Regions from separate parts of the Bifidobacterium sp. ESL0690 genome, predicted to be linked through region 1. Evidence: riboswitches for the same ligand, from Rfam matches in the RefSeq annotation. Region 1 holds a riboswitch; the other holds the start of a gene.

Region 1 (4,334 bases):
ACCGTTACGACCGACCAAAGCCGTAATCTGCTCAGCAGCGAATGATACGTTGATATGCTCGGCTATGGCCTTGCCGTTACGTCCGATAGCAAGGTCGTTGGTGGAAAGCAGCGTTTTGCCGTCACCTATCGCGGGGTCACTGGCAGGTTCGTCATCAGTATAAATACGATGGATTTCATCTTCAGGCCGTCGGTATTTGTCCGGCATCCAGATACCAAGCGCGGCAAAATCAAGATTACGATTTTCGAACACCTCATCGGGCGTGCCGTCGGCGACCACAATCGTGCGCCGGAACCCACTGTGGTCGATTTCGGCATCGTCACCAACCTGCGTGACCCGCGCCTTAACCTGATCGTCGGACTCAAGGCCGAGAACGATAACCCGGTCGATAAGCTCTATCCACGGTCCAGCCCGATGCTCGACCAAAAGCATGGTCGCTTTGGTATCACACAATACATGCGAAACGGCGCCAATAACTTGCTCAACGCCTTCCGGATCGAGGTTCGCCGTCGGCTCGTCCAGAAGCAACGCACCAGGCTGCATGGCCAACGCCCCGGCCAACGCAAGCCGCTGCATCTGCCCGCCGCTCAGATGCATGGTGGAACGGTGCAATTGCAACCCTTCGAGGCCGACAGCAGCAAGGCTCTGCCTCACCCGCTTCCAAATCTCAGGTCGCGGAACACCCATGTTTTCCGGCCCGAACGCGACATTGTCACCCAAACGTTCAAAAATCGTCTGCGCGTCAGGGTCCTGCAGCACGAGCCCGACGCGTCCGTGCGCAGCGGCAGCCGGGATGCCATCAATGAAGACCCCGCCCTCGGTAACTCCGCCTTCAGAATCTTCGACAGCGACGATTTGACCATCGGTGTCTTGTTCCGTCGCCTCCTGTCCGTCTGCGTTCGCGCTTTCCACCGCGTCCCCGCCAAGCAGCCCCGAGGCACCTTCCAAAATCGTCGACTTTCCAATGCCGGAAGCACCAAGCAGCAGCACATGCTCGCCGGCGTGGATATCAAGGTTCAGCCCACGTACCGCGAAATGCCGGCGAGAGGCATGACGATAGCCCCAATTATTGAAACTGATTGAAGCGGGCTCAACTTTGGGGGAAGTGCTGCCATCAGACGAGTTCGCATCTTGCAGAACCGCTCCTGTTTTGGCGGCAGAGACATTCGAAGCACGCTGCGGTGAACCGTCACCTTTTCGGCTCCCGGCCACCTTTGATTGCTTGGCTTGCATGCGTTCCCCCATCGATGCCTGAAATTCTACCTGATACCGCTCACTTGGCAGCGGCGCGAACCTGGCGGCCGGAGGCGAACTTGTCGATGGCACCGGTTTTCGCGATGGCGATATAGAGGTACCACATCAATACGCCTGCGACCAATGCCCCGGAAATCACCGTGGCAACCAGATACCAGATGCCGTACGCACCGGTGATGTTGAAGCCCTGCAGATGGGTGAAGAAGGTGTAGGCCCAGCAGCCGACGGCCGAAACCACGCCGGAAAGCGTGACCGTGACGATGTTCCAGACCTTGTAGGCCACGCACAGGAACACGACTTCGGCGCAAAGCCCTTGAACCAGCGCAATTAGGAACGTCTCCATGCCGCCCCAGGAATTGCCCAGCAACGATTCGAGCACGCCGGCAACGACTTCGGCGTAGGTGGCCGCACCGGGCTTGCGCACGATAACCGCGGCAAGAGGTCCGGCGAAAAGCCAAAGGCCGTTCATCAGACCACCAAGACCCGGAATGAGGGCATCCAACGGAGAGCCGATAGGACCGTATAGCAGTGCCGCGGCCCAGTAGACGAATGTGCTAACCACTCCTATGACCGAGGCGACGGCGATGTCGACGACACGCCAGCGAAGGTTCGGTTTGGAGACGACTGTTGTTTGATTTGATGATGACATGATTTGTGTCTTTCCGCTGTGCACACCGACTATCGGCGCGCATATAAGGCACGGGAAAAGAGAGACGTCCGTGCGCCGGCATTGTCCGGACTCACGTTCATTCGGTCGAGGATATTCCTCATCTCAGCCATCCGCCAGCTTGCGCCGGCGAACAGCCCCCGTGTCAGTTCGCCATCCTAGAGCAATCCCCTGTCAATCAACCAACGGGTAGTCGTGCGGGGGCGGGATATGTAATGCTTCGGCACCCTCCAGGCCGGTAGGCCAAGCTTTACGCCTCAGCATCACATATCCCGCCCCCGCACTTGTGCACAGAGGAATCTGACTGACAGGTGGTTGCGGGAGGGGCTCACAAGCGAATAACTACCGCATGAGTCAGGGGCCTTATGACAACAGTTGTGCAATTGCGATGAATAGTCTTAAGCTGAATCGGACAAGACTTTGATTACAAAGGAGACTGACAAACGAATAATTACTGCATGATTTAGATAGCCGATGAACGGCGTCCTTTCAATTGGCCCGTGTACATCCAGAAACCTTGCGGAAGCGGCAGCTATTCGCTTGGAGTACCACCGGCCCTGATTCTTTCATTTTGAGAATACAGACAGTAAGATGCCTCAATGATTAGTGGTGGAGCGGGATATGCGATGGTCGGGCGTAAGACACGGCCGAGCGGCCAAGGAGCGTCCCGAACATTGTATATCCCGCTCCACCACGACTACCCGTTCAGGCAAGCAGGTTACCAGTTACTTCGCGAGCTTGGTTAGGATCAGGGCCTCGGTGAGGACGTTGTTTTTGAGGCTCGTCAGGTCGACGGACTCGTTGGGGCTGTGAGCGTTGCCCTTCGGGTCTTCGGGGCCGGTGACCAGGACCTGAGCGTCCGGGAAGATGCGCTGCAGTTCGGGAATGAACGGAATCGAACCGCCTTCGCCCTTGTTGATCGGGTCGACGCCGAAGGCCTCGCGCATCGATTCCAGAGCATCCTGAGTGGCTTCCGCGTTGGGGTCCATGCTCCAGCCCATGCCGGCGTCGACCATGGAAGCGGAAACCTCGGCGCCAAACGGCGCGTGGGAGGTCAGGAAGTCGCTAACGGCCTTGGCAGCGGCTTCGGGACGCTGGTTCGGCGCGGTACGGATGGAGATGCGGAAGCGGGTCTCGTTGGCGATGACGTTGAACGAACCTTCGACCGGATGCGCATCGAAACCGATGACGGAAATGCTGGGTTTCGTCCACAGACGCGAGGCGAGAGAACCGGTACCAGCGAAACGGTAGGAGTCCACGACGGAAGAATCAGCACGCACGCTGGCTTCGTCCAAATCACGCTGAAGACCGCCGACAGGGTCGCCACCTTCCAGACCGGGAATATTGAGCGATCCGTCCTCGGTGTACATCGAGGCAATCAACATGCTTGACAAAGTATTCGTGTCGAGAATCGGGCCGCCGAACTGGCCGGAATGCACCGGATGTTCCAACGCCTTCACCGTCACGTCCAGATCGGTGTTGCCGCGCAGGCTTGTCGTAAGGCTGGGAATTTCGGCGCTCCAGTTGCCGGAGTCAGCCACGATGATGACGTCGGAATCGAATTCATCCTGATGCGCCTCGATGAAAGGAATGAAGCTCGGCGAGCCCATCTCTTCCTCGCCTTCGATGAAAACCTTGATATTGACCTTCAAATCATCGCCCAACGCGTGCAGCGCGCCGGAATGGATGGCTATGCCACCGCCGTCGTCGGTTGCGCCGCGACCGTAAAGCCGGCCGTCAATTTCGGTGGCCACAAACGGATCAGTGTCCCAAGCGGAGGCGTCAGGAACGGGCTGGACGTCGTGATGCGCGTAAAGTAGCACGGTAGGCGCGTCGGGATTCACGATCTTGGAACCCACCACTTCGAATGCCCCCGGAGTGCCGTCCGGGTTTTTGGACTGCACCACCGTTGCGTCCACACCGCGCTTCTTCAACTCATCGGCCACGAATTGCGCCGAGCGACGCATATGCTCGCCGGTGATGCCTTCGGCCGAAACGGATTTTAGCGCGACCTTCCTGCTCAACAAATCGACAACGCGATCAAAATCGGCGTCGACCCGCGAACGCAGTTCTTCCTTGCTCAATGCAGCCATGTCATGCTCCTTATCAACGTGTTCATTCACCTCGATAATCACACAGCCCCGAGAAAAACGCGAGGAAATCGCCGGAAAACGCTTCAATCCCCTATATTTCCGTCGGTTTGCGCGTCGAGGCTTGCCCGTAATCTCAAAAGAATGACATGGAATCCCTTCAGCAAGGACAAAGACAAGGAAGCGGCGCAGAAATCCGTCGATTCCGAACTGAATGAACCCGAGGAGCAGGAAGGCAAGGGGCGCCCCACACCCAAGCGCAAGGTCGCCGAGGAGCGTAACCTGCATCCGATCGTTCCCAAGAATCGCAAGGCAGACCGCAA
Region 2 (4,334 bases), 490 kb from region 1:
CGCAAACGCATTTAGGGCATCTTGGTATCTGCACGAACACCAAAGTCAATTCCGCTTCGGCAATGGCACAAACCGATAAGGCAGTAGAGTCATCAGCTTTATATCAACAACCAACCAATAATTCCAACGAAAAGAAGAATCTATGAGCAAGAAAATCGCAGTGGTCGCCGCCAATGGCAAGTCCGGACGTCTGATCGTCGAAGAGGCCGTCAACCGTGGCATGGATGTCACCGCCATCGTGCGAGGCGAGAACAAAACCAAAGCACAACACGCCATCATCAAGGACCTCTATGATCTGACGGCCGCCGACCTCACCGGTTTCGACGCCGTGGTGGACGCGTTCGGCATCTTCGACCCTGCCAAGCTCGATGAGCACAGCACTTCGCTGAAGCACCTGGCCGACGCCCTGTCCGGAAGCAACACCCGGCTGCTGGTGGTCGGCGGCACGGGAAGCCTCTACACCGACAAAGCCCATACCAAGCAGCTTTCCGACTCGTTCCCCGACAACATCAAGGGTGTGCCGCTGGCGATGGGTAAGGCGCTGGATGCACTGCGCAAGCGCGACGACGTGCATTGGACCTACGTGAGCCCTGCCAGCGATTTCCAGGCCGATGGCCCACGCACCGGCAAGTACGTTCTGGCCGGCGAGGAATACACCACCGACAAGGACGGCAAAAGCGCCATCAGCTACGCCGATTACGCGGTGGCGATGGTCGACGAAATCGATGCGGACAAGCCGCACGACCACGAGCGCATTTCCGTGCGCTGGTAATCCAATCGCCGATACCGGTATCAGAGCATATGGCCGGCAACCATCGAGACTGATCGCGTGCCGGCAATCTCGCTGATACCAGCCTTTCATAGACCGTCTGTGGCTTAGCCTCAGGCGGTTTGTTCTTTAAGCGCGGCTGTTTTCTTGTCTTTAAGCAGCGTTGGGAAGAAGACAGAATTGATTGCGGGAATGCGATAGAGCACCACTGCAATTACGGCAATCAGCACGCATTTGACGGCAAAAATAAAGAACGGTTCAAGCTGATAGCCGATGGCCGGCTGGGTCTTGCTCATGATGGTGACCCATGGCAAAACGTCGTTTTCCAGCAGATGCGCGCAGAAAATCGCCAAAGTATATCGTCCGACGAATGACAGTGCCTTGCCAATGGGAGCCGCCCAGCGGTCAATCGCCATGGAAATGCCGACGATGCAGGCAGTGCCGCCAACAGAACCGATAATGGAAAGGGCCGGGGTATTGCCAAAGGCATTGGTCGCCAAGCCGAACGAGCTGAATTTCCACATGGCCAGGCCCCATGGAATTACCGCCACGATCCACAGATAAGGCCTGCGACGCAGCAGACCCATTACATTAAAACGCTTCGCCAGGCAACCAAGATAAACGAACAACGCCGAGGTCAAGCCCGCTTGAACACTGAGCGGCAACCAAACATAACGCGATGAAACATATCCAAGCGCAAAGAAACCGATAACCCACAAGGGCGTGGCAGGCAAGCGGTAGGCAATATGGACCAGCAAATGGGCCCAAAACAGCGCCAGGAGAAACCAAATGGCTCCGATGCTTCTGGACATGGGTATCAGCGCGTTGCTGACATCAGCACCGGAACCGTACAGTGCCGCGACAAACCAAGTGCCCGTAACATGGGCCGCATCATGGTGCAGGGCCAAGGCGAGCAAGGCGTGAAGGACCACCACGGCTGCAGCGGTCAGCACATAGGTGAACAGCAGCTCATGGGATTCCTTGCGCCAGGCGAACGGGTGGTCGGGATGCATGAAATAGCCCGACAATATGAAAAACAGCGGCATGTGGAACGAGAAACAGAAGACATAAATCAGCCGGGCCGCCTCGCTCATCGGGACGACCATCAGCACGCTGTGGCCGAGAACCACACAAATCATGGCGATACCTTTGGCGATGTCGAAATACCGTATCCTCGAAGCCATAGACGAATCTCCCGGAACGCAATGAATCAGAGCAGCAACCGTCCAAGTATATCGCTATGCCTTGCGTTCGTTTCTATGACGGGGATGGAGACGCGACTTAACCTTTTCGCAACTCCCTTATGCAAACCGTGTCAAGTTTACCGGATTATTGACTAAAATAGCCGTCGCAACAACTACCCTATGCCAGCTGTGTCGAGATGGAAACGGCTTGTCCAATGAAGCGCATAGCGTCGTGGATTGTAAGTGCAGGGGAACCTGCGGGCCCGTTTCGGCGGGCGCGCAAGTTGAGACGAGCACAACGCTCGACCCTTGGAACCTGTTGGTTAATACCATCGTAGGGAGACGCGAATATGGTCAATGACGCATACTCATCAGCAAATAACAACCTCAGCAATCTGAACGATTTGGCGACGGACGATCCGTTGCGTACAAGCATCCGCAAGGCCGCGCAGACCGTACGGGACACCACGCCTTTGGCGCAGTCCTTCACCAATTTCGTCACCATCAACCTCGTGGCCAACGCGCAACTGGCGGCGGGCGGCACGGCAGCGATGAGCTTCTTGCCCGACGACATCGCCGACGGCGAGGTGGCCAGCGGCGCCAGCTATATCAACGTCGGCACGCTGCTGCCGTTCTACGAGGACGCACTCGAGGAAATCGCCAGGCATTTCCACGCGGACCATCACCGCTGGGTGCTCGATCCCGTGGCCGCAGGGCTTGGAACGACCCGCACCGATATCCTGAAATCGTTCAAGGCGGCACCGCCCACCATCATTCGCGGCAACGCTTCGGAAATCATCAAGCTGCGCGAGATGTGGGAGCTGCCGTTGGATGAAAATGAGAAGGATTCCGGCAAATCCAAGAAATCCAGCGGACCTGTCGGCGTGGAATCAGCCGATGACGTCGAGGCCGCGGAAGCCTCCGCACGAGTTTTGGCCCGGTTCATCGCCAAGGGCGACGCGAAGCGCCAGGGTGCTGTGGCCGTTTCCGGCGAAACCGACCTCGTTACCGACGGAGAACACACCTATCGTCTGCCCGGCGGCAGCGCGATGATGACCAAAATCACCGGTGCCGGCTGCTCGCTGGGCGGCGTGGTCGCAACCTATCTGGCCGTCGCAGACCCGCTGACCGCCGCCGTCGCCGCGAGCGCGCTCTACAACCGTGCCAGCGAAACCGGCGAGACCAATTCGCACGGCCCGGGTTCCTTCCAGGTCGCGTTCCTTGACGGACTCTGGTCGACCACCCCCGACCAGATCGCCGCTTCGCCGATTTTGGCCTGAATATCCTGTTTTGGCGCAATCTGACATCATGATGCGCTTACGCCAATCACACAATCTTTATAGACGCAAATATTGATTATTTACAGAATCGAGTCCATCTTGACTACAACCAATTCGACATCATCCCCGTCCATGCGCGACCACTTTGACCTGAGCTCATATCTCGTGCTCGGCCCGGCGGACACCAAATCGCGACCCGTTCCCGACATCGTGCGGCAGACACTGGCCGGCGGCATCACCTTCGTCCAGATTCGCGTCAAGCCAGGTGACGCCAGGGACATCACCGAAATCGCACGGCAAACCGCCGACGTCATTGCACAGGCCGGTGCGTCCGACTCCGTGCCGTTGGTCATCGATGACCGTGCGGACGTGGCCTGGCAGTGCCGCGACATGGGTATCAAGGTCGACGGCGTGCATATCGGACAGGATGACATGAACCCGGTTGAGGCACGAAAGCTGCTCGGCCCAGACGCCATCATCGGACTGAGCTGCAAGGTACTCGACGAGGTGAAAGCCGCCAACGCCCTGCCCGCCGGCACTATCGACTACATCGGCGCGGGCCCTCTGCATCCCAGCACCACCAAGCCTGACTGCATCGTCATCGGAGCCGACCACAAGCGCCACACGCAGGACACGGAATCCATCAACGCCTTGTGCACCGAGTCTCACTACCCCATCGTCGTGGGTGGCGGCGTAAAGCTTGAGGATCTGCCGGATTTGGCGCAGACCGAGGCGGCAGGCTGGTTCGTGGTCTCCGCCATCGCAGGGGCCGACGACCCGCAAGCCGCCACCAAGGCCATGGTGGACTCGTGGAACGCCGCACGCGCAAAGCGTGGCTGAAACAAGCGAGATGATCTCACGAATCACCCTTATCGCTTTATAGTGAACCAAGCGAAATAACCTTGAGAGAACACCATAAAGCGATAAGAAGCATTCGATTGAGAGATTTAAGTCTCGTAAATCAAGAGCATGGCGTGTAGATGACTAAAGCACAGGAGATACGCTTCAGACAGATGACAAGCAGACAATCAATGAACGATTCAGCAAAGCCCACGGCTGTCCAGCCATATAGGCTGCCGGTAGTTCTGTCCATCGCGGGCA

Evidence for each region. Region 1 has a riboswitch for thiamine pyrophosphate ahead of OZX62_RS05755 (ECF transporter S component). Riboswitches for the same ligand answer to the same signal wherever they lie in the genome.
Region 2: another riboswitch for thiamine pyrophosphate. It lies ahead of OZX62_RS07645 (hydroxyethylthiazole kinase); the one in region 1 lies ahead of OZX62_RS05755 (ECF transporter S component).

The regions. Positions count from the first base shown of each region.
Region 1 is NZ_CP113939.1:1,417,534-1,421,867, forward strand. It holds gene OZX62_RS05750 (ATP-binding cassette domain-containing protein) at 1-1,233, opposite strand, end outside; gene OZX62_RS05755 (ECF transporter S component) at 1,274-1,903, opposite strand; TPP riboswitch at 1,953-2,075, opposite strand; gene OZX62_RS05760 (dipeptidase) at 2,647-4,014, opposite strand; gene OZX62_RS05765 (DUF3043 domain-containing protein) at 4,156-4,334, shown strand, end outside.
Region 2 is NZ_CP113939.1:1,905,485-1,909,818, forward strand. It holds gene OZX62_RS07635 (NAD(P)H-binding protein) at 143-772, shown strand; gene OZX62_RS07640 (acyltransferase family protein) at 883-1,953, opposite strand; TPP riboswitch at 2,191-2,312, shown strand; gene OZX62_RS07645 (hydroxyethylthiazole kinase) at 2,304-3,233, shown strand; gene thiE (thiamine phosphate synthase) at 3,333-4,073, shown strand; gene OZX62_RS07655 (hydroxymethylpyrimidine/phosphomethylpyrimidine kinase) at 4,265-4,334, shown strand, end outside.